2 regions of the Citrobacter rodentium NBRC 105723 genome follow, and region 2 is predicted to be linked to the other one. Evidence: predicted binding sites of a transcription regulator. Region 2 holds the regulator's gene; the other holds the start of a gene.
What was found. Region 2 encodes LexA, which represses DNA repair genes until DNA is damaged. Its sites were predicted from a motif close to TNCTGTATGTACATACAGNA; they were not measured.
Positions count from the first base shown of each region.

Region 1: the regulator LexA is predicted to act here: its motif matches at 6,478-6,497, upstream of sbmC (DNA gyrase inhibitor SbmC).

Region 1 is NZ_CP082833.1:3,347,724-3,359,949, reverse strand. It holds gene K7R23_RS15755 (4Fe-4S dicluster domain-containing protein) at 1-760, shown strand, start outside; gene pduT (propanediol utilization microcompartment protein PduT) at 763-1,317, shown strand; gene pduU (propanediol utilization microcompartment protein PduU) at 1,317-1,667, shown strand; gene pduV (EutP/PduV family microcompartment system protein) at 1,672-2,124, shown strand; gene K7R23_RS15735 (acetate/propionate family kinase) at 2,109-3,320, shown strand; gene K7R23_RS15730 (GHMP family kinase ATP-binding protein) at 3,411-4,277, shown strand; gene K7R23_RS15725 (DUF496 family protein) at 4,307-4,642, opposite strand; partial or broken gene K7R23_RS15720 (FUSC family protein) at 4,803-5,860, opposite strand; gene sbmC (DNA gyrase inhibitor SbmC) at 5,988-6,461, opposite strand; gene dacD (serine-type D-Ala-D-Ala carboxypeptidase DacD) at 6,583-7,755, opposite strand; gene sbcB (exodeoxyribonuclease I) at 7,996-9,420, shown strand; gene tsuB (thiosulfate utilization sulfurtransferase TsuB/YeeD) at 9,457-9,684, opposite strand; gene tsuA (thiosulfate utilization transporter TsuA/YeeE) at 9,700-10,758, opposite strand; gene tnpA (IS200/IS605 family transposase) at 10,995-11,453, opposite strand; gene plaP (putrescine/proton symporter PlaP) at 11,650-12,226, opposite strand, start outside.
Region 2 is NZ_CP082833.1:1,709,893-1,722,118, forward strand. It holds gene malF (maltose ABC transporter permease MalF) at 1-222, opposite strand, end outside; gene malE (maltose/maltodextrin ABC transporter substrate-binding protein MalE) at 339-1,529, opposite strand; gene malK (maltose/maltodextrin ABC transporter ATP-binding protein MalK) at 1,900-3,009, shown strand; gene K7R23_RS08020 (maltoporin) at 3,113-4,462, shown strand; gene malM (maltose operon protein MalM) at 4,612-5,550, shown strand; gene ubiC (chorismate lyase) at 5,731-6,228, shown strand; gene ubiA (4-hydroxybenzoate octaprenyltransferase) at 6,241-7,113, shown strand; gene plsB (glycerol-3-phosphate 1-O-acyltransferase PlsB) at 7,311-9,731, opposite strand; gene K7R23_RS08045 (diacylglycerol kinase) at 9,902-10,270, shown strand; gene lexA (transcriptional repressor LexA) at 10,394-11,002, shown strand; gene dinF (MATE family efflux transporter DinF) at 11,140-12,226, shown strand, end outside.

The DNA of each region.
Region 1 (12,226 bases), 1.6 Mb from region 2:
GATGGCGGGCGGCGCCACGATAGCCGATCCGGGCTATATCAACGGCGGACCGATGATGGGCAGCCTTGTGACCTCGCTGGAAACGCCGGTAAGCAAAACCACCGGCGGCCTGCTGGTTCTGCCGCAGTCACATCCACTGATTAAACGACGCATGCAGGATGAGCGCACCGTGCTGTCGGTGGCGCGAACCGTCTGCGAACAGTGCCGCTTATGCACCGATCTCTGCCCGAGACATCTTATCGGCCACGAACTCTCTCCACATTTGCTGGTACGCGCCGTTAATTTTCATCAGGCAGCCACGCCGCAGCTACTGCTCAGCGCGCTCACCTGCTCCGAATGCAACGTTTGCGAAAGTGTGGCCTGTCCGGTGGGCATTTCGCCAATGCGCATCAACCGGATGCTCAAGCGAGAACTGCGCGCGCAGAACCAGCGCTACGAAGGCCCGCTCAACCCGGCTGATGAGATGGCGAAGTATCGCCTGGTGCCGGTGAAACGGCTGATCGCCAGACTGGGATTAACGCCGTGGTATCAGGAAGCGCCTCTGCGCCAGGACGAACCGGTAGCTGACAAAGTCACATTACTGCTGCGCCAGCATATCGGCGCCAGCGCCGTTCCCTGCGTACAAAAAGGCGAACATGTCACGCGCGGGCAGTGCGTTGCCGATGTTCCGCAAGATGCGCTGGGCGCCCCCGTTCACGCCAGTATTGACGGCACTGTCTGTGAGATCACAGAGCAGGCCATCACCGTTGTAAGAGGTTAACCATGTCGCAGGCCATAGGTATTTTAGAACTCACCAGCATTGCCAAAGGGATGGAAACCGGCGACGCCATGCTGAAAAGCGCCAGCGTGGATCTGCTGGTCAGCAAAACGATTTGCCCCGGTAAATTTCTGCTGATGCTGGGCGGGGATGTCGGCGCGGTGCAGCAGGCCATTGAAACCGGCGCCTCGCTTGCCGGCGAAATGCTGGTGGACAGTCTGGTGTTGCCGAACATTCATGCCAGCATACTGCCAGCCATTAGCGGTCTGAACAGCGTCGAACGCCGCCAGGCAGTGGGGATTGTCGAAACCTGGAGCGTGGCGGCCTGCATCAGCGCCGCTGACCGGGCGGTGAAAGCCTCTAACGTCACCCTGGTTCGCGTCCATATGGCGTTCGGTATCGGCGGAAAATGCTACATGGTGGTTGCGGGCGACATATCTGATGTGAACAACGCGGTGACGGTTGCCAGCGAAAATGCGGGAGAAAAAGGGCTGCTGGTTTACCGCTCGGTGATCCCGCGTCCGCATGAGGCAATGTGGCGTCAGATTGTGGAGGGATGATGGAAAGAGAACCGACGACGGATCGTATGATCCAGGAGTACGTGCCGGGTAAACAGGTCACGCTGGCGCATTTGATCGCCAATCCCGGTAAGGATCTGTTTAAAAAGCTGGGGTTACAGGAAAACGTTTCAGCCATCGGGATCCTGACCATTACGCCCAGTGAAGCCTCCATTATCGCCTGCGATATCGCCACCAAATCCGGCGCGGTGGAGATAGGTTTTCTCGACCGCTTTACCGGCGCGGTGGTGTTGACCGGCGACGTTTCGGCGGTGGAATACGCGCTGAAGCAGGTGACGCGGACGCTGGGCGAAATGATGCGCTTTACAGCCTGCTCCATCACCCGGACCTGACGGCATGAAACGCATGATGCTCATCGGCCCCAGCCAGTGTGGAAAAACGTCGCTTACCCAGGCGCTGTGCGGCGAGACGCTGCACTACCAGAAAACTCAGGCGATTGTCTGGTCCGCCGCCGCTATTGATACGCCCGGAGAATATCTGGAGAACCGCTGCCTCTACAGCGCGTTGTTGACCAGCGCCTGCGAGGCGGACGTCATTGCGCAGGTGCTCAACAGCGATGCGCAATGGCCCCCCTTCTCTCCCGGCTTCACCGGGCCGATGAACCGCCCGGCGATCGGCATTGTCACCAAAGCCGATCTCGCTGATCCGCAGCGCCTCTCTCGCGTCAGCGAATGGCTGGAACTTGCAGGCGCGCAAAAGGTTTTTGTCACCAGCGCCGTAAACGGCGCAGGCATCGACAAACTGTTTGCCTTTCTGAACCAAAAGGAAACTTCATGTCTCACAAAATAATGGCGATCAACGCCGGGAGTTCATCGCTTAAATTCCAGCTGCTGGATATGCCGCAGGGCAAACTGCTCTGTCAGGGGCTGATTGAGCGAATCGGCATGGCGAATGCCGGAATTACGCTGAAGGCGCAGGAGCAAAAATGGCAGCAGACCGCGCCGGTCGCCGACCATCGTGAGGCGGTGACCCTGCTGCTCGACATGCTGACGGGTCATGGCATTATTCGCAGCATCGCGGAAATTGAGGGTGTCGGTCATCGCGTGGCCCATGGCGGAGAGACATTTAAAGACTCCGCGCGCGTCACCGACGAAACGCTGGCGGAGATTGAACGCCTCGCCGAACTGGCGCCGCTGCATAACCCGGTTAATTTGCTGGGCATCAATGTGTTTCGCCAGCTGTTGCCAGATGTGCCCGCGGTAGCCGTGTTTGATACCGCCTTTCATCAAACCCTGAACGAAGCGGCGTATATTTACCCGCTGCCGTGGCGCTACTATGAAGAATTCGGCATCCGCCGCTATGGTTTTCACGGCACCAGCCACAAATATGTCAGCGCGACGCTGGCGGAAAAACTTGGCGTACCGCTCAGCGCGCTGCGGGTGGTGAGCTGTCATCTGGGCAACGGCAGCAGCCTGTGCGCCATCAAAGGCGGTAAGTCGGTGAATACCTCGATGGGCTTCACCCCGCAGTCCGGCGTGATGATGGGAACCCGCAGCGGCGATATCGATCCCTCTATTTTGCCGTGGCTCGCCCAGCGGGAAGGGAAAACGCCGCAGCAGCTTAACCAGTTGCTTAATAACGAGTCCGGTCTGCTTGGCGTTTCTGGCGTTTCCCACGATTACCGCGACGTCGAACAGGCCGCCGACGCAGGCAACCCGCGGGCGGCGCTGGCGCTGACCCTGTTTGCCGAACGCATCCGGGCAACCATCGGCAGCTACATTATGCAAATGGGCGGACTGGACGCGCTGGTGTTTACCGGCGGCATTGGCGAAAACTCGGCGCGCGCGCGGGCGGCCATCTGCCAGAATCTTCAGTTTCTCGGCCTGAGCGTGGATGAAGCGAAAAACCAGCGCAACGCCACGTTTATCCAGGCTGATCATGCGCTGGTCAAGGTGGCGGTAATTAATACCAACGAAGAGCTAATGATTGCCCGTGACGTGATGCGGATTGCCCTCGCGGAAACGCCCGTCGCGGCTTCCGCCTGAGTTCGCGCCGGGCAAATTGCGGCAAATCATGGCAATAGCGCGATCGCCGTGACACTATGCGCCGAGGATTGCAAACCAGAAGGTGAAAACGTGGCTGTTGCGCAATGCCCCGCCTCGTGCGGAGAGCTGATTCAGGGCTGGATTATGGGCAGCGAGAAGCTGGTTTCCTGCCCGGTGGACTGGTACAGCACCGTTGAGGTCAGCGCCGGTTCGCCGCAGGCGAATGAGCGCCCGCTGTCGCGGGCGATGGTCAACCGGCTGCTTGCGTACTGGCGCTATCCCGCGCAGCTGAGCCAGGCGATCCGCATTGATGTCCATTCCACCATCCCGATCGCCAAAGGGATGGCGAGCAGCACGGCGGACATCGCGGCAACCGCCGTGGCGACGGCGCGCCATCTGGGGCATGAACTGGATGAATCCACCCTTGCGCAGCTTTGCGTATCGCTGGAACCCACCGACAGTACCCTGTTTCGCCAGCTGACGTTGTTCGATCATAACGATGCCTCCACGCAAATCGCCTGCGAAAACCAGCCGGAACTCGATCTGCTGGTGCTGGAAAGCCCGCAGACGCTGCGCACTGCGGACTATCATCGGCTCCCGCGTCAGGCCGGGCTTGAGGCGGGGGCGCCGGCGCTGAAAAGCGCATGGGAAAAAGTGCGGCAGGCCTGCGCGGAGCAAAATCCGCAGCGGATGGGGGAAGCGGCCACCCTGAGCGCTATCGCCAGTCAGTCGCTGTTGCCGAAGCCGGATTTCGACGCCCTGCTGGCGCTGGTGGAGGCGTGCGATTTATTCGGCGTCAACGTGGCGCACAGCGGCAGCGTGGTCGGGCTGATGCTCGACAGGCGTAAACATGACGTGGACTACGTGAAGTGGTTACTGAAGGAAAAAAAGCTGACCGGACACTGGCCGGAACAGCATTTGCTGCGGATGGTACACGGCGGCGTGCGTTGTCAGTGAGGATCGACCGATCCTCACTGCATCCGACGTTACTCTGATTTCGCGTCGCTGTTTTTCAGCTCACCCATCGCTTTCAGCTTCTTGGAGATCTCGCGACGCTCTTTGGAGATTTCAGCATTCTTGATGATGTAGTCATCAACGCGATCTTCATAGTCGCTTTTCATGCTGGCGATAATGCCCTGAATGGCCTCCACGCTCATGCCCGGCTTGATGTAATCGCTCAGGTTGTCCAGCAGCAGAACGCGTTTCTGGTTGTCGCGGATCTTTTTCTCAACGTCCTGGATTTCACGTTGCAGTTTATTCTTACGACGGAACAGACGGACAAATTCCAGCACGTCCTGGAAAGATGGCTTGGTAGTTTCCATTTTTACACCCCTGATAATGTCAGATTCGGATTCGTTTAAACTATAGGGCTTACATTACTTTTCGTAGCCATAAATGACAATGGCTGCCACTTTGTTTTCATCATACCCTCATTCGCTGCTGAATCGAAGCAGCACCCGTTGTATTCTCCTTATCTGCTTTTTATTTGCGCAGCGCGCGACAGATCAGATGCGATAACAGCTCCAGCTGGCGCGCGGTTTCCAGGCTCAGCCAGACGTAGCCGTGAATGGGCGTCTCCGCCACGTTGCTCTCATCATGCTGGCGGATCAGTGCCCGCAGCTCGTTGACGGCATCATTCAGTTTTTCCGTATTGGCAAGGATTGGCTGCGGGTTTCCCTCGAACAGCGCGTGGGTAATGGTCAGCAGCGCCTGCTGCGTCATCTGCTGGGTTTCCCGCAGCGTATGGGCATTGAGCATGACGAAATGGCTGGCGCGGGTCGCCCAGAGGGCGTTGATTTGCAGCTCAAGCATACAAACCAGGTTGCGGTTGACGGTCTGAATGGCTTCGAAAATCGCCTTCTGGATATGCGTCTCTTTGCTCGCTGGCGTGATCAGGCCACGCATTTTTACCACATCGTTCAGCAGCTGTTGCAGGTGCTTCTCCAGACGGGGACGCTCTAACAGGTTAGGCGACAGCGCGGCCTGGTAAACCCGGTATATGCCGTAACGCAGCGCGCCAGCTGGATACGCCAGTGAATAAAGGCGCGCTGCGGCCAGATACCGGTGAACAGCATGGCGAGAAGCGAGCCCAGAATAACGTCGCCGCCGCGCCACAACGCGGTTTCCATATCGCCCGCGGGCGCGCCGACCACCACGGCCAGCGTAATGCCAATCAGCAGCGCCTGATACGGCCTTTTGCCCAGCGCCAGCCAGCCGCACAGGAACATCGCCGCCGCGCACCACAGCAGCATCAATGGCAGAGAAAACAGCTCCAGGCGCAAGGCCACCAGGCCAAGCGCAGCGCCGAGTATCGTACCACCGATCCGCTCAAAGGCGCGGGGAACCACGTTTCCCCAAAACGAGATCGGCCCCATGATCACCACCAGCGTAATCAGAGGCCAGGTGCCTTCCGGAATGTTGAACAGACGAACAAATAAAAAGGTCAGGATAAACGCCAGCGCGATGCGAATGCCATGCACGATGCGGTAATGGCGATAAAGGCGGATTTCAAAGGGGCTCAGCGACTTGTCGGCACGCACTCATGCACTCCGTCAGGTAAGGTCAGGAAACTTATTGTACCCGCTTTACACTGAAATAATCACCGTAGCGGACAGGACACCCCGCTAAGCGTAGTCGCTCTGAGCCCCGGTCCGCCAGGTTTAAGGCTTATCGGCTAAGAGGCTGTACCGCAATATACATTTCGATATCCCAGTAGCCTTCGGTGCAGCCATCATTCAGATAGACTTCAAAGCAGGGTTTACAGGCCATCTCATACTTGTTGTCCTGAGCCAGGCTGTTGAAGAACTGATACCACGGCGTGGAGAAGTCATTATCCGTTACGCGGGCGACCGCCGTCGCATACTGGCCGCCGTCGATTTCGCTAAGCGAAACGCCTTCGCTATTTGCCGGCACGACAAAATCCGCCGGAACGGAGACCACCGTACTGCAACGCAGTTTTTCCGCTGGCACCACGTCCGGGTTGTCAAAATAGACGGCAATCCATTCATCCGTGACGATCTGCCTGCCCTCCACCCACTTCATCAGTTGCTCAAAGCCCTGTTTTACCGTCTGCTCCCACGGCCCGACCAGGTGAAACCCCGCCACGGTGCGCTTATCAACTTGTCTGATCTCGTAATTCATGTTGCCTCCATTGTTACACTGTATTTTTATACAGCATAACGAAGTGCCAATAACAGCCACAAGATATTTGTGATTATTATGTGAGCAGAGGCGGACTCCTGCCACTTTCCTGTCAGGAGAGTCAGGCTTTATGGTGGAAATAGTCGCTCAGGCGCGAGAACATACCGCCTTTACCGACCGCTTCCAGCGTCACCAGCGGCCAGTGCGCAACCAGCTTATCGCGGTCGTACAACTCGATTTCCCCAACCCGCCGGTGAGCGGCAATCGGCGCCTCAAGCGCTTTTGTATCCAGAACGTATTTCGCTTTGATATGCGGAATTTCCGTTTTTGGTAACGCCATCCAGAAATCCTGTTCCGTGCCCAGCGCGATTTTTTCTTTATCGCCGTACCAGATCCGCTCCGTCCCCACCTGCTTACCGTTGCGCAGGATCTGCACCGTATCAAAATTCTGTTGTCCCCAGTGCAGCAGTTTACGCGCCTGCTCTTCCCGGCCTTTTGGACTCTGCGCGCCCATGATTACCGCAATAAGGCGGCGCTGACCGTCTACCGCAGAGGCAATAAGATTAAAGCCCGCGCCGGAGGTGTGGCCGGTTTTCAGACCGTCGACGTTCAGGGATTTATCCCACAGCAGCCCGTTGCGGTTGTACTGAGTTATACCGTTCCAGGTGAGGCTTTTCTCACTGTACATATGGTAGAACTCAGGTTCGCCGTGAATAATCGCCCGGGAGAGCACCGCCAGATCGTAAGCGGAGCTGTGCTGGCCCGGCGCATCCAGCCCGTGGACGGTTTCAAAATGGGTATCCTGCAAATGCAGCTTCTTCACGTAGTTGTTCATCATGGCGACGAACTGCGGCTGCCCGCCGGCAACGTAATCCGCCAGCGCGACGCAGGCGTCATTACCCGAATCGACAATCAGCCCGCGGCTTAAATCACGTACCGAAACGCGATCGCCCTGTTTGAGAAACATCAGCGAGGAGCCGACAAAAACCGGATTGTCTTTTGCCCAGGCGTCGCGCCCTACCGTAACGATGTCGTCAGGAGAAATGCGATGGCTGTCGATGGCGCGATCGACAACGTAGCCCGTCATCAGCTTTGTCAGACTTGCGGGATTACGCTGCTGATGTTCGTTTCCGGCGGTGAGAATTTGCCCGGTGGTGTAGTCCATCAGCACCCACGATCCTGCTTCTATCGCTGGCGGCTGAGGCGCGAAGTCAACGCTATCGGCAGCCAGCGCGGAAGAAAGGTGCAAAGAGAGTAAAGAAGCGGCGATAAACAGGCGGCGTTTCAACAGCATAATCCTCAGACGTTTCACAAGAGCCGTCCTTTTTACGGAAAATCTGATCAACTGACAGGGAATAATTGCAAGAAAATGTGACTTGCAGCACATTTAATCCCGCCAGCGATCCGCTGTTTTATCGCCGCCTGCAGATTTCTTGCCCTGAACGCTGCAGGCCGGGCTGATAACCCCGCTGAATTTTGTTACTCTGTGAGGTTCAGGCAGCGCGCAAACAACAGTCACGGAACATCTATTTTTATGAATGACGGCCAGCAGCAACCCACCTTTCTGTTTCACGATTACGAAACCTTTGGCACCCACCCGGCGCTTGACAGACCTGCACAGTTTGCCGCTCTGCGCACCGACGGTGATTTTAACGTCGTCGGCGAACCCGAAGTGTTTTACTGTAAGCCCGCGGACGACTATCTGCCGCAGCCGGGCGCCGTACTGGTGACCGGCATTACGCCGCAGGAAGCGCGGGAGAAAGGGGAAAATGAGGCAGCGTTCGCCGCGCGCATCCACGCGCTGTTTACCGTGCCGAAAACCTGCATTGTCGGCTACAACAACGTGCGCTTTGACGATGAGGTGACGCGCAATATTCTTTATCGCAACTTTTACGATCCCTACGCCTGGAGCTGGCAGCACGATAATTCGCGCTGGGATCTGCTGGACGTGATGCGCGCCTGCTACGCCCTGCGCCCGGAAGGGATTAACTGGCCGGAAAATGACGATGGACTGCCCAGCTTCCGCCTTGAACATCTGACGAAGGCCAACGGCATCGAACACAGTAACGCCCACGATGCGATGGCGGACGTGTATGCCACCATTGCGATGGCGCAGCTGGTGAAATCGCGCCAGCCGCGGCTGTTTGACTACCTCTACACGCACCGTAACAAGGACAAACTGGCCGCGCTGATCGACGTGCCGCAGATGAAACCGCTGGTACACGTCTCCGGAATGTTCGGCGCATGGCGCGGCAATACCAGTTGGGTCGCGCCGCTGGCCTGGCACCCGGAGAACCGTAACGCGGTGATTATGGTGGATCTGGCGGGCGATATTTCTTCGTTGCTTGAGCTGGACAGCGATACTCTGCGCGAACGGCTCTACACCGCCAAAGCGGATTTGGGCGATAACGCAGCCATACCGTTGAAGCTGGTGCATATCAATAAATGTCCGGTACTGGCGCAGGCAAATACGCTGCGTCCGGAAGATGCCGACCGCCTGGGTATTAATCGCCAGCACTGCCTGGATAACCTGAAAGTCCTGCGCGACAACCCGCAGGTGCGGGACAAGGCGGTCGCTATTTTCGCTGAAGCGGAACCGTTCATTCCCTCCGACAATGTCGATACCCAACTCTATAACGGCTTTTTCAGCGACGCTGACCGTGCGGCCATGAAGATCGTGCTCGAAACCGAGCCGCAGAATTTACCGGCGCTCGACATCACCTTCGTCGATAAGCGTATTGAGAAGCTGCTGTTTAACTATCGGGCGCGCAACTTCCCCGGCACGCTGGATGAAGCAGAACAGCAGCGCTGGCTTGAGCATCGCCGCCAGGTCTTTACCCCGGAGTTTTTGCAAAGCTATGCTGATGAGTTACAGCGCTTATATCAGGAGTACGGAGATAATAAAGAGAAGCAGGCGCTACTCAAATCGCTGTGGCAATACGCGGAAGAGATCGTCTGAAACGCGCCCTCCGCACAGCGGCGGAGGGTACGGCTATCACGCTTTCTGCACGGTGATGCTCCATGCGGCATCGCCAACCTGCTGGTAATCGGTAATGGTATGCCCCTCTTCCGCCGCCCACTGCGGAATAGCTTCAGTGGCCTGCGTGCAGTCAAACTCAATTACCAGTTGATCGCCGCTGGCCATTTCCGCCAGCGCCGCTTTTGCTTCAATCAGTGGAAACGGGCAAACCTGCGTCACCACGTCCAGTTTTTTAATCGCCATCATTCATCCTTAGGTTTAATTCGCCGCCGCCGTCGTCAGACGGGCTTTACGCTGCGGTCTTACATACACAATCCAGGATGCGGTCCACACCCCGAGGATCATAAAGGCCAGGCCAACCCAGCCCTGCCAGGTCATCATCGCCGTCATCACCAGGCCGTTACCGATAGAGCAGCCGCCGGCGATGCTGGCGCCAAAGCCCATCAGGATGCCGCCAAATCCGCTACGCAGGGTGGTCGCCGCATCGGCGGCGCGCACGCGGAATTCACGGCTGGCTTTGGCGGCAATAAATGAGCCGAGGAAGATCCCCAGCACCAGAAATACGCCCCAGTTGAGAAACTTACTGTCGCCTGCTACCAGGAATTGCAGAATGTTGGCGGTCGGCGAGGTGATGCCGAGGCCGAACATACGGCCTGTGGCTTCACTCAGCGGCCACGCCAGCAGCGCAATCAGGCCAATCAGCACCGCAGTGACAAACGGATGCCAGCGCTTTTCAAACAGAAGATGGGCAAGCCCGCTGCGCCGCGGCGGCAGCGTCGCCACTTTCAGCTTCGGTTTTTTCAGCTCTTTCGCCACCACCCACAGCGTCACTGCCAGCAGAATCGCAATCAGCGGCCACACGGAGATGTTGAGGGTATCGGCAATTGAGTTATGTTCGGTACTGTACGCCTTGAGCGTCTGATTCAGCCCGCTGGCATGGGGAGAGCGCATCACTGCGCTCATCACCATATAGGTAAACAGCGCAATCCAACTGCCGATCAACCCTTCGCCCGCACGATACCAGGTACCGGTGGCGCAACCGCCGGCATAAACGATGCCGATACCAAATATGTAGCCGCCCACCACGGTGCCGAGCCACGGAAACGCCCCTGCGTCATAGCTGAGTACGCCCGCCTGGATCAGCGTAAAAACGCCGACACTCTGCACGGCGATGGCAATCAGCAGTGCGTAAAACATGCGGTTATTTTTCGCGATGTACATATCGCGAAAACCGCCGGTGAGGCAGAATCGTCCACGCTGCATGACAAAACCCAACAGTGCGCCGCAGAACAGTCCACTTATAATCATTGAAAGCATAAATTCGTTAGTCTGGAAAAGATAAGTACGGAAATTATTCATGAGACGACGGCGGGTAACCAATAACCAAAATCTCTAATTTAGAACCAATGGTTATTACCGCAGTCGGGAAAGAGATCGCAGGCATAATAAATATCCTCCGGCATAGCCGGAGGTTTTTCTGATGCGCCTGTAAGGCTCTCTTACCAGCCGCGCCCTAACAGGCGCATACGATCTGACATTTGCATCAAGATTAGTCACTTACGGCCCGTAAACGGGCTACCCGGATATGGGATCGATAACTGCTCTCCCATTTTATCCTCTTCAAGCTGGTGCTTTATGTAATCCTGTATTTTCGCCGTATTTTTACCTACCGTATCGACGTAGTACCCTCTGCACCAGAACTCCCTGTTCCTGTATTTAAATTTCAAATCCCCAAACTGCTCGTAAAGCATCAGACTACGTTTCCCTTTCAGATATCCCATAAAGCCGGATACGCTCATTTTGGGCGGGATTTCAACAAGCATATGGATATGATCTGCGCAGCATTCAGCTTCCAGAATCCGTACGTTTTTCCATTCACACAGCTTTCTCAAAATACTGCCTATTGCTCTACGCTTCTCGCCATAGAACGCCTGTCTTCGGTATTTTGGCGCAAAAACTATGTGATATTTACAGTTCCATCGGGTGTGCGCTAAGCTCTTTTCGTCCCTCATTGGGACCCCCTTTTGATTTCTTGTTTGACACTTGCAGTTGCCAGACCGCAAGGTGTTTTAACAAATCAAAAGGGGTTTTAATAACTGGCCCAAAGCTGAAAGCTTTACTGAACCCCCAGCCTAGCTGGGGGTTTTCTATAGACAAAAAAACCGGGGAACGAGTCCCCGGTCAGAGTCTGTTTACGCTGTCGCGTTATCAGGCAATATCTTCGTATTGCGGCACCGGATTGCGGAAGCTTTTGGTGACGCAGGCCAGATATATCAGGCCGATACCCGCCCAGATCAGTCCCAGAACCATCGAGCTTTCTTCCAGGTTGACCCACAGCGCGCCGACGGTCAGCGCGCCGCACATCGGCAGGAACAGATACTGGAAGTGATCTTTCAGCGTTTTATTGCGTTTTTCGCGGATCCAGAACTGTGAAATCACCGACAGGTTTACGAAGGTAAACGCCACCAGCGCGCCAAAGTTGATGAGCGCGGTCGCCATAACCAGATCGAAGTTAATCGCCAGCAGGGCAATCGCGCCAACCAGAATAATGTTCATCGACGGGGTACGCCATTTCGGGTGTACGTAACCGAAGAAGCTTTTCGGGAACACGCCGTCACGCCCCATGACGTACATCAGACGCGCCACGCCCGCATGTGCCGCCATACCGGAAGCCAGCACGGTGATCGTGGAGAAAATCAGCGCGCCTACCTGGAAGAACTTACCGGCCACATACAGCATAATCTCAGGCTGAGAAGCATCCGGATCTTTAAAACGCGAAACGTCC
Region 2 (12,226 bases):
CCCGGCCATTCCCGGATAAACATAGCGCCAGGCGTAAGCTTTACGTCTGGCGAAAATATAGAGGCCAACCGAGCTTAAAATCAGCGTCATGATGGCGAACAGGTACTCCCCCTGGGCGTACATTAAAACGACAAGATAACCTACCAGCAGAGCCAGCAGACCAATCACTGACCATTTCAGCGTGTCGCTTTGCCACCAGTATTTCTTTTTAACGACATCCATGGGGTTCTTCCTCTACAACGGTGAAAACTTATCGTCAGGGGCGCTCTGCTTACCTGACCTACGGTTCGAAACCGTAGTTGTAGGGCGGGTAAACGAAGCGCCACCCGCCGCTTTACTTACTTGGTGATACGGCCTTGTGCATCCTTCAGCGCAGCGTCTACGGTCTGACGGCCGCTGGCGGCGTTGATCACTGCCGTGCGCACCGCATACCAGAAGGCGGACATCTGCGGGATATTCGGCATGATTTCACCTTTCTGGGCGTTATCCATCGTGGCGGCGATGCGCGGATCTTTCGCTAACTGATCCTGATAGGATTTCAGCGCCACCGCGCCCAGCGGTTTGTCCTTGTTGACGTCCGCCAGACCCTCATCGGTCAGCAGGTAGTTTTCGAGGAACTCTTTCGCCAGCTCTTTGTTCGGGCTGGCGGCGTTAATACCCGCGCTCAGTACGCCGACGAACGGTTTCGATGGTTTACCTTTAAAGGTCGGCAGCAGGGTCACGCCGTAGTTCACTTTGCCCTTGTCGATATTCGACCACGCCCACGGCCCGTTAATGGTCATCGCCGTTTCGCCCTTGTTAAAGGCCGCTTCGGCGATGGAGTAATCGGTATCCGCGTTCATGTGTTTGTTTTTAATCAGGTCGACCAGGAAGGTCAGACCGGCCTTCGCGCCCGCGCTGTCGACGCCGACGTCTTTCACGTCATATTTGCCGTTTTCAAATTTGAAGGCGTAACCGCCGTCGGCGGCGATCAGCGGCCAGGTGAAGTACGGTTCCTGCAGGTTGAACATCAGCGCGCTCTTACCTTTCGCCTTCAGCTCTTTATCCAGCGCCGGGATCTCTTCCCAGGTTTTCGGCGGGTTCGGCACCAGATCTTTGTTATAAATCAGCGACAGCGCTTCGACCGCAATCGGGTAGGCGATCAGCTTGCCGTTATAACGCACCGCATCCCAGGTAAATGGATACAGCTTGTCCTGGAACGCTTTGTCCGGGGTGATTTCAGCCAGCAGGCCTGACTGCGCGTAGCCGCCGAAACGGTCATGCGCCCAGAAGATGATGTCCGGGCCGTCGCCGGTCGCCGCAACCTGCGGGAATTTCTCTTCCAACTTATCCGGATGCTCAACGGTCACTTTGATGCCGGTGTCTTTCTCGAATTTTTTACCCACTTCAGCCAGGCCGTTATAGCCCTTGTCGCCGTTAATCCAGATAACCAGCTTACCTTCTTCAATTTTGGCAAGCGCCGGTGCCGAAATCATCATTGCTGCAAGGGCGGACAATGCGAAAACGCGTGCGCCAGTCTTGATCTTCATATCTGCCATCCTTTTGGTGATGTGCTCGTGGTACGAATTCAGTGGTTCAACGTGCTCCAGTTTCCTTAATTGACATCCTCTTTCCATCATCCTTCCCCCTACGCCCCACGGTCGCTTTATGTGATCTGTGTTACATAAATGTGAGTAATGCGTGCTGGCGCACATAAAAACAGCTCCATTTTTGCAAGCGACATCACGAAATTCCCTGCCGCCGTCGGGCTCTGGTCTCAGACGTCCTTCTCTCATCCTCCCGACTCCTCCCCCATAAAAAAGCCGGGGGGTGGAGGATTTACGCAATCAATGATTCACGCATAGTCAGGCCATCATGAATGTTGCTGTCGATGACAGGTTGTAACGAAGGGAGAAGGGCATGGCGAGCGTACAGCTGCGAAATGTAACGAAAGCCTGGGGCGACGTGGTGGTATCGAAAGATATCAACCTCGACATCCACGAAGGGGAATTCGTGGTGTTCGTCGGGCCGTCAGGCTGCGGGAAATCCACACTGCTGCGTATGATCGCCGGGCTGGAAACTATCACCAGCGGAGACCTCTACATCGGAGAAACCCGGATGAACGATATCCCGCCCGCAGAACGCGGCGTCGGGATGGTCTTTCAGTCCTATGCGCTCTATCCCCATTTAACCGTTGCGGAAAACATGTCGTTTGGCCTCAAACTGGCTGGCGCCAAAAAAGAGGTGATGAACCAGCGCGTCAATCAGGTGGCGGAGGTGCTGCAACTGGCGCATCTGCTGGAACGTAAACCGAAGGCGCTTTCCGGCGGCCAGCGCCAGCGTGTGGCGATTGGCCGAACGCTGGTGGCGGAACCGCGGGTGTTCCTGCTTGATGAGCCGCTGTCCAACCTCGACGCCGCGCTGCGCGTCCAGATGCGTATCGAAATCTCCCGCCTGCATAAGCGTCTGGGCCGCACGATGATTTACGTCACCCACGATCAGGTCGAAGCGATGACGCTGGCCGACAAAATCGTGGTGCTTGACGCCGGTCGCGTCGCGCAGGTCGGCAAACCGCTGGAGCTGTACCACTACCCGGCTGACCGCTTCGTTGCGGGCTTTATCGGTTCGCCGAAGATGAACTTCCTGCCGGTGAAAGTGACCGCCACCGCCATCGACCAGGTGCAGGTTGAGCTGCCGAACCGTCAGCACGTCTGGCTGCCCGTCGACAGCGCCAACGTGCAGCCGGGCGCGAACATGTCTTTAGGCATTCGTCCTGAGCACCTGCTGCCAAGCGACATCGCCGATGTCACGCTGGAGGGCGAAGTGCAGGTCGTCGAGCAACTCGGTCACGAAACGCAAATTCATATCCAGATCCCCGCCATCCGTCAGAACCTGGTTTACCGCCAGAACGACGTGGTGTTGGTAGAAGAGGGCGCCACATTCGCTATCGGCCTGCCGCCAGAGCGCTGCCATCTGTTCCGTGAGGATGGCTCCGCATGTCGTCGGTTGCATCAGGAGCCAGGCGTTTAGGCTCCCCATTAAAAAAACAAAACGCAAAACCCTTCGAGGCTGTATCGAGGCGGCCCGAAGGATGACGCGTTTAAAGAAAAGCAATGATCTCAGGAGATAAAAGATGATTACTCTGCGCAAACTCCCCCTGGCGGTTGCCGTGGCGGCAGGCATGATGTCTGTCCAGGCAATGGCCGTAGATTTTCATGGTTATGCTCGTTCCGGTATCGGCTGGACGGGTAGCGGCGGCGAACAGCAGTGTTTCCAGGCAACCGGCGCTCAAAGTAAATACCGTCTTGGTAACGAATGTGAAACCTACGCGGAACTGAAACTGGGCCAGGAAGTGTGGAAAGAGGGCGACAAGAGCTTCTATTTCGACACCAACGTCGCTTACTCGGTCGCGCAGCAGAACGACTGGGAAGGTACCGATCCGGCGTTCCGTGAAGCTAACGTGCAGGGTAAAAACCTGATCGACTGGCTGCCGGGCTCCACCATCTGGGCGGGTAAGCGCTTCTATCAGCGTCATGACGTCCACATGATCGACTTCTACTACTGGGATATTTCCGGTCCTGGCGCCGGTATCGAAAACATCGATCTGGGCTTCGGTAAACTCTCTCTGGCCGCTACCCGTTCTCAGGAAGCGGGCGGTTCTTACACCTTCAGCAGCCAGAATATTTACGATCGCTCCAAAGATACCGCCAACGACGTGTTTGACGTGCGTTTAGCCGGTCTGGAAACCAACCCGGACGGCGTGCTGGAGCTGGGCGTTGACTACGGTCGCGCGAATACCACCGACGACTACCGTCTGGCGGATGGCGCATCTAAAGATGGCTGGATGTTCACGGCGGAACACACCCAGAGCATGCTGAAGGGCTACAACAAGTTTGTGGTTCAGTATGCCACGGATGCGATGACCACTCATGGTAAAGGGGTTGCGCAGGGCTCTTATGGTTCCACATTCACCGTCGGTGAGGGTGACGACCAGATCCATTACGTCGACAGCTATGTTAATAACAACGGTAAGCTGTGGCGTATTCTCGACCACGGGGCAATCTCCCTCGGCGACCGCTGGGATCTGATGTACGTCGGTATGTACCAGAAGACCGATCTGGATAACGATCTTGGCACCGACTGGTGGACCGTGGGCGTGCGTCCGATGTTCAAATGGACGCCGATCATGAGCACCCTGCTGGAAGTGGGCTATGACAACGTCAAATCCCAGCAGACCGGCGACCGCAACAATCAGTACAAAATCACCCTGGCGCAACAGTGGCAGGCTGGCGACAGCATCTGGTCACGTCCGGCTATCCGCGTCTTCGCAACCTATGCGAAATGGGATGAGAAGTGGGGTTATATCAAAGATGGCGATAACACCCTGCGCTATGCCGCTGCCAACAACTCTGGTTTCAGCACAACCAGCCGCGGCGACAGCGATGAGTGGTCCTTCGGCGCCCAGATGGAAATCTGGTGGTAACAGCTGACGTAAGGGGGACGCCAGTCCCCCGGTAACGAGATGCGGGCCGGATAAGGCATCGCGCCGTCCGGCCAATCCGCACCGTTTTTCACGGTTTAGCGCGCTATTGCCTGGCCACCGCTGAACCCATGCTTTCTGAGGTGATAACAATGAAAATGAAGAAAAGTCTCGTCGCCCTCTGTCTGTCCGCCGGGTTGTTCGCCAGCGCGCCGGGCATCACGCTGGCAGAAGTCAACTATGTGCCGCAGAACACCAGCGCCGCGCCATCCATTCCGGCCGCCGCGCTGCAACAGTTAACCTGGACGCCGGTCGATCAGTCTAAAACCCAGTCCGTCCAGCTTCCTGGCGGCGGCCAGCGTCTGGACGTCGCGGGCATTACCGGCCCGGTCGCCGCCTGGAGCGTGCCGGCGAATATCGGCGAACTGAACCTTACGCTCTCCAGCGAAGTGAATAAGCAAACCAGCGTATTTGCGCCGAACGTACTGATTCTTGACCAGAATATGACGCCTTCCGCATTCTTCCCCAGCAGCTACTTCACCTATCAGGAGCCGGGCGTAATGAGCGCGGATCGGCTGGAAGGGGTAATGCGCCTGACGCCTGCGCTGGGCCAGCAGAAGCTTTACGTGCTGGTGTTTACCACCGAAAAAGATCTCCAGCAGACCACCAGACTGCTCGATCCGGCGAAAGCGTATGCCAAAGGCGTGGGGAATGCCGTTCCGGATATTCCGGACCCTGTCGCCCGCCATACCACCGACGGTCTGCTGAAACTGAAAGTAAAAACCAGCAGCAGCTCCAGCGTGCTGGTGGGGCCGCTGTTTGGTTCTTCCGGCCCTGGGCCTGTGACGGTCGGCAATACCGCCGCGCCTGCGCCAGCCTATGCCGCGCCCGCTGCCGCGCCGACCCCTGCGCCGGTTAAGAAAAGCGAGCCGATGTTGAACGATACCGAAAGCTACTTTAACAAGGCGATTAAAGACGCCGTCGCCAAAGGCGACGTGGATAAAGCGCTGAAACTGCTTGATGAAGCTGAACGTCTGGGATCGACATCTGCCCGTTCCACCTTTATCAGCAGTGTAAAAGGCAAGGGGTAAGGGTTTCCCCACATTGCTGATTTGCAACAACTGGTGCGTCTTATGGCGCACCTTTTTTTTAGCTTTCGATGCTGATTGTTACTTTTTTGTTGCGCAACAGATCACTTAATTGTGTTTCTTCCTTCTGAAATCGTTTTTCTGCGATACAATGACCTCCGGTTATGAAACGGAGAGTCAGGCATGTCACACCCTGCGTTAACGCAATTGCGTGCGCTGCGTTATTTTGAGGCAATCCCTGCGCTGGAACCCGAACTGCTTGACTGGCTGTTACTGGAAGATTCCATGACAAAGCGTTTTGAACAGCAGGGAAAACGGGTCACCGTGACGCTGATAAGGGAAGCGTTCGTGGGTCAAAATGAGGTGGCGGAAGAGCTGGCGCTGCTGCCAGGCGAATCCCGCTACTGGCTGCGTGAAATCCTGCTCTGTGCCGATGGCGTTCCCTGGCTTGCCGGGCGCACCGTGGTGCCTGAATCAACGCTCAGCGGTCCGGAAATAGCCCTACAAAACCTGGGCAAAACCCCGTTAGGGCGCTATCTTTTTACATCATCGACATTAACCCGAGATTTTATTGAGATTGGTTGTGATGCCGGACTCTGGGGACGACGCTCCCGCCTGCGGCTGAGCGGTAAGCCACTGCTGCTGACCGAGCTGTTTTTACCTGCATCACCGTTGTACTAAGAGGAAAATAAAATGGAGTGGAGTCTGACGCAGGATAAGCTGTTGGCGTTTCATCGCTTAATGCGCACGGATAAGCCCATTGGCGCCTTGCTGCTCCTCTGGCCGACGCTGTGGGCGCTGTGGGTGGCGACCCCCGGTGTCCCTCCGCTGTGGATTCTGGCGGTATTTGTCGCGGGCGTCTGGCTGATGCGCGCCGCCGGATGCGTGGTAAACGACTACGCCGACCGCAAATTTGACGGGCACGTTAAGCGCACGGCGAACCGCCCGCTGCCGAGCGGCGCGGTGACGGAAAAAGAGGCCCGGACGCTGTTTGTCGTGCTGGTGCTGTTTGCCTTTTTGCTGGTGTTGACGCTCAACACCATGACCATCCTGCTCTCCGTGGCCGCGCTGGCGCTGGCGTGGGTCTATCCGTTTATGAAGCGTTACACTCATCTGCCGCAGGTGGTGCTGGGCGCGGCCTTTGGCTGGTCGATCCCGATGGCCTTTGCCGCGGTGAGCGAATCCGTACCGCTGAGCTGCTGGCTGATGTTCCTGGCTAACATTCTCTGGGCGGTGGCTTACGACACGCAGTATGCGATGGTGGACCGCGATGACGATCTGAAGATCGGCATCAAATCGACCGCAATCCTGTTTGGTAAAAACGACAAGCTGATTATTGGTATTTTACAGGTGGCGGTGCTGGCGCTGATGGCGCTGATTGGCTGGCTGAACGGGCTGGGGGTAGGGTTTTACTGGTCGGTGCTGGTGGCTGGCGCGCTGTTTGTTTATCAGCAGAGACTGATTGCTAATCGCGATCGCGAAGCCTGCTTCAAAGCGTTTATGAACAATAACTACGTGGGGCTGGTGCTGTTTATCGGGCTGGCGATGAGCTACTGGCGTTTCTGAATACAGACGCTTTTAGTCGAGGTCATGCCGGGGGCCCGGCCTGCAAAATGCGTTCGGTGGGTTGGTGCCTGATGGCGCTACGCTTATCAGGTCTACAAATGCATCCCAAGGCTGGAAACTGTAGGCCGGATAAGGCGGAACGCCGCCATCCGGCAACAAAAAACCGGTCATTTCAATTTTGACCGGTTTTTTATTCCTTACTCGCCCTGCGTCGCGCTCTCAATGGTGAGGCGCACGTCCGAGGTAATCAACTCCGCCAGCATCTGGTATACCTTCATGGTTTCGCCAGGTTCGGCGTCACCGGTATCGCTGATATAGCCTTCGTCACGCAAAGTAAGCACTAACGAACTGAACACCGCCTTGTCGAAAAACTCCGGTGCGTTGATGCCGTGCAGCACCGACAAACGCTGCGCCACGGTGCGGCTCTCTTTTTCCAGCGTGCCGCGGTTGATCGACGGATTCGCGCTCAGCAGCCAGAAGGTAATTGCATAGCGCTGCAGCGTCTCGCGCGCGCCAGCCGCCAGCAGTTGCAGGGTACGCGAATGGGCCGGATTAATATGCAGCTCGCCGTCCTGCACGGTAATCAGCCCCTGACGCTGCATCTCCGTCGCCAGCGCATCAATTACGCTGGCCAAATCGGCACGCTCCCAGCGCAGGAACAGTTCGGCTTTCAGCATCGGATAGAGGATATCGACATGCTGCAGCAGCGCCTCGCGGGAGATGCGGCGATGCTGGGTGATAATGGCCGCCATCAGCGAAGGCAGCACCAGCATATGTGCGATGTTATTACGGTAATAGGTCATCAGCACCGCCTGCTCGCGCGGCAGAATGATGATATCGCCAATCGTATCCTTCTCGACTTCGAACTTATTCATCTGCAATGCGTGATCGATAAGTTCACTGGCGCTGACGGAGGGCACCGTGGAGTCGGTGGAATAAGGCACATTGCGCATCAGATCCAGATAACAGTTCAACTGCTCAGTTAACTGTTCGCGGGTCAGTGAACGCTGACGCGAAGCCAGCAGCGCGGTACAGCACAGGTTCATGGCGTTCGCCGCCCCGGCGTTGTTAATGCGCACCATCAGCTCTTCGGCGATGCCGTTGACGGTCGGCGTCAGCCAGGCCGGACGTACCGCCTCGATAGGATCGATCGACTCGCGCCAGTCCGGCACGTGATGGTTCAGCCAGGTCATCAGCGGCATCGGCTCGCCGAAGTTCACGTAGCCCTGACCGAGGTTACGCAGTTTGCTCAGGCCGCGCAGCATCTGCGGCAGGCTCTCTTTCTCTTTGGTCGCGCCGCGCAGCTCTTTGGCGTAAGTGCCCACTTCCATCACATGCTCATAGCCGATGTAAATCGGCACTAACGTAATCGGACGGGTGCCGCCGCGCAGCATCGCCTGGATAGTCATCGACAGGGTGCCGGTTTTTGGATCCAGTAAACGTCCGGTACGTGAGCGGCCGCCTTCGACAAAGTACTCGACCGAATAGCCGCGGCTGAACAGCTCGCCCAGATACTCGCGGAACACCGTGGAGTAGAGCTTATTGCCCTTAAAGGTACGACGGATAAAGAACGCGCCGAGACGACGGAAAATCGGTCCGGCAGGCCAGAAGTTGAGGTTGATGCCGGCAGCGATATGCGGCGGCACCAGCCCCTGATGATAGAGCACGTATGAAAGCAGCAGATAGTCCATATGGCTGCGGTGGCAGGGCACATAGACAATTTCGTGCCCGTCATGCGCCAGCTGGCGGACGCGCTCGGCGTTATGGACGTTAATCCCCTGATAGAGCCGGTTCCAGGTAAAGCCAAGAATGCGATCGGTCAGGCGAATCATCTCGTAAGAGAAGTTAGCGGCAATCTCTTCCATCAGCGCGATTGCGTTCTGCTGCGCTTTTTCATGGGAGATTTTCTTGCTGCGCGCTTCGTCTTCTACCGCGCGGGCGATCGCTTTCGAGGCCAGCAGCTTGTTAAACAGATCCTGACGCGCAGGCAGGCGCGGGCCGACAGCCGCCAGACGCTGGCGGGCGAAGTGCATACGCGCCACGCGCGCCAGTTTTTGCGCGATGATTTTGTCGGTGCCGTGTTCGTCGGCCATCCGGCGCAGCGAAACGGAGGGTGAGAAGCGCACAAAGCTGTCGCGTCCCAGCCAGGAAACGGCAAAGAACTTCTGAATGCCGTTGAGCATACGTAATGGCGGGTTAACTTCGCCTTTTTCACGCCCCGGCGAGCGGCCAAACATCACCGATACCGGCACCATCTGCACATCCAGTTGTGGATTGCTGCGATGCAGATCGAGATAGTTATGGAACAGCTTGATGGACTCTTCTTTCGGCGTGTAATAGGTAAAGACACGCGGTCCGCCATGAATAAAGACATAGCGCGGCAGCAGCGAGCCGTCGATCTCCAGCGGTTCTAACGGATCGGGAAGATCGTGCGCCAGACACTGGGCGCGCAAAGTCAGTAAGTCCGCTTTGGAGTTGTACGGCAAAACGTACATAATTGGACGAGAGGTATCGAGTCCCAACTCCGGGGCAGGATCTGCCGGAATAGACTTGCTTTTTACCAGTACGCTTAGTGGTAAATTCAGTAACTTGTAGTAAATTCGTGGCCAGCCGGACATAAACGATGTAAAGCCTCTGGTTAATAATGCAAATGCGCTGCAAGGATAACAGAAAGTCATGTGAAATTCTGGTGTATCCGGTCATACTTCGCGCCGGGTCGCCTGCGCTCAATACCGCTGAGCTAAACAGACATTGTCATTGACGCCAATAATGCGAAAAGGTTCTTTTAATGGCTAATAATACCACTGGATTTACCCGAATTATCAAAGCAGCAGGTTATTCCTGGAAGGGGTTTCGCGCCGCGTGGATTAACGAGGCGGCGTTCCGCCAGGAGAGCGTCGCCGTTCTGCTGGCCGTGGCGGTTGCCTGCTGGCTGGACGTGGATGCGATTACGCGCGTTCTGCTGATTGGCTCGGTCATGCTGGTGATGATAGTTGAAATCCTTAACAGCGCCATTGAAGCGGTGGTGGACCGTATCGGTTCCGAGTATCACGAGCTGTCGGGACGGGCGAAAGATATGGGGTCGGCTGCGGTGCTGCTCTCTATCATTATCGCTTTGATCACCTGGGGCATCCTGCTGTGGGCGCATTTTGGTTAAGCTTTTTACGACCAGGGTTCCATAACCGTATAAAACTCGCGAGCATGATGCAGTTTGTGGTTCCAAAATCGCCTTTTGCTGTATATACTCACAGCATAACTGTATATACACCCAGGGGGCGGAATGAAAGCGTTAACGGCCAGGCAGCAAGAGGTGTTTGATCTTATTCGGGATCACATCAGCCAGACAGGTATGCCGCCAACGCGTGCGGAAATCGCGCAGCGTTTGGGGTTCCGTTCCCCGAACGCCGCTGAAGAGCATCTGAAAGCGCTGGCGCGCAAAGGTGTTATTGAGATTGTCTCCGGCGCATCTCGCGGCATTCGCTTGCTGCACGAAGAAGAAGACGGACTGCCGCTGGTCGGGCGCGTTGCCGCGGGCGAACCGCTGCTGGCCCAGCAGCATATTGAAGGCCATTACCAGGTCGATCCGTCACTGTTTAAGCCGAATGCCGATTTCCTGCTGCGCGTCAGCGGTATGTCGATGAAAGACATCGGCATTATGGATGGCGATCTGCTGGCGGTACACAAAACTCAGGATGTGCGTAACGGTCAGGTCGTCGTGGCGCGCATTGATGATGAAGTGACGGTAAAACGACTGAAGAAGCAGGGCAATAAAGTCGAACTTCTGCCGGAAAACAGCGAATTCAAACCGATCGTCGTGGACCTGCGTGAGCAGAGCTTCACTATCGAAGGACTGGCCGTTGGCGTGATCCGCAACGGCGAGTGGCTGTAGTACCTTCGTACTTTATTACCTTCACTCCGGCTGCGGCGTCAGCGCCGCCGCCGTCCGGTAACAGGCCCGCCAGCGCTACGCCTATCGGGCCTGTAAAATTTTTCAAAATGCGATAACGGCTTCTCAGGCTTCTTTTTATGCCTTTTTTTACTTCTGCTGATAAAGCGCTCTGGCGTCTTGCCTTACCCATGATTTTCTCCAATATCACCGTTCCCCTGCTGGGACTGGTCGACACCGCGGTGATCGGCCATCTCGACAGCCCCGTTTATCTCGGCGGCGTGGCGGTGGGGGCGACGGCGACCAGTTTTCTGTTCATGATGCTGCTTTTTTTGCGTATGAGCACCACGGGGCTGACGGCGCAGGCGTTTGGCGCGAAGAACCCGCAGGCGCTGGCGCGAGCGCTGGTACAGCCGCTGCTGTTGGCGCTGGGCGCAGGCGCGTTAATCGCGCTTTGCCGTACTCCGCTTATCGATCTCGCGCTGCATATCGTCGGCGGCAGCGAAGCCGTACTGACCCAGGCAAGGCGTTTTCTGGAGATTCGCTGGCTGAGCGCGCCCGCCTCGCTGGCGAATCTGGTTCTGCTGGGCTGGCTGTTGGGCGTTCAGTACGCGCGCGCGCCGGTGATCCTGCTGGTAGTCGGTAATATCATCAACATTGCGCTCGACCTGTGGCTGGTGATGGGACTGCATATGAACGTGCAGGGCGCGGCGCTGGCAACGATGATCGCCGAGTACGCCACGCTGCTGATTGGTCTGCTGATGGTGCGCAAGGTGCTGCGTCTGCGCGGCGTGTCGTCTGCGATGCTGAAACAGTCCTGGCGCGGCAACTTTCGCCGTCTGCTGGCGCTCAATCGCGACATTATGCTGCGCTCATTGCTGCTGCAACTCTGCTTTGGCACCATCACCGTCCTCGGCGCCCGCTCAGGTAGCGATATTGTCGCCGTTAATGCGGTGCTGATGACGCTGCTGACCTTCACCGCTTATGCTCTTGACGGCTTTGCCTACGCGGTGGAAGCGCATTCCGGCCAGGCGTATGGCGCGCGCGACGGTAGCCAGCTGCTGGCGGTATGGCGGGCCGCCTGTCGTCAGGCGGGCATTGTGGCGCTGCTGTTCTCGTTGACGTATCTGCTGGCGGGCGAACCGATCGTTGCGCTGCTGACCTCGTTGCCGCAGTTACAACAGCTTGCCGACCATTATCTGTACTGGCAGGTGATTCTGCCGCTGG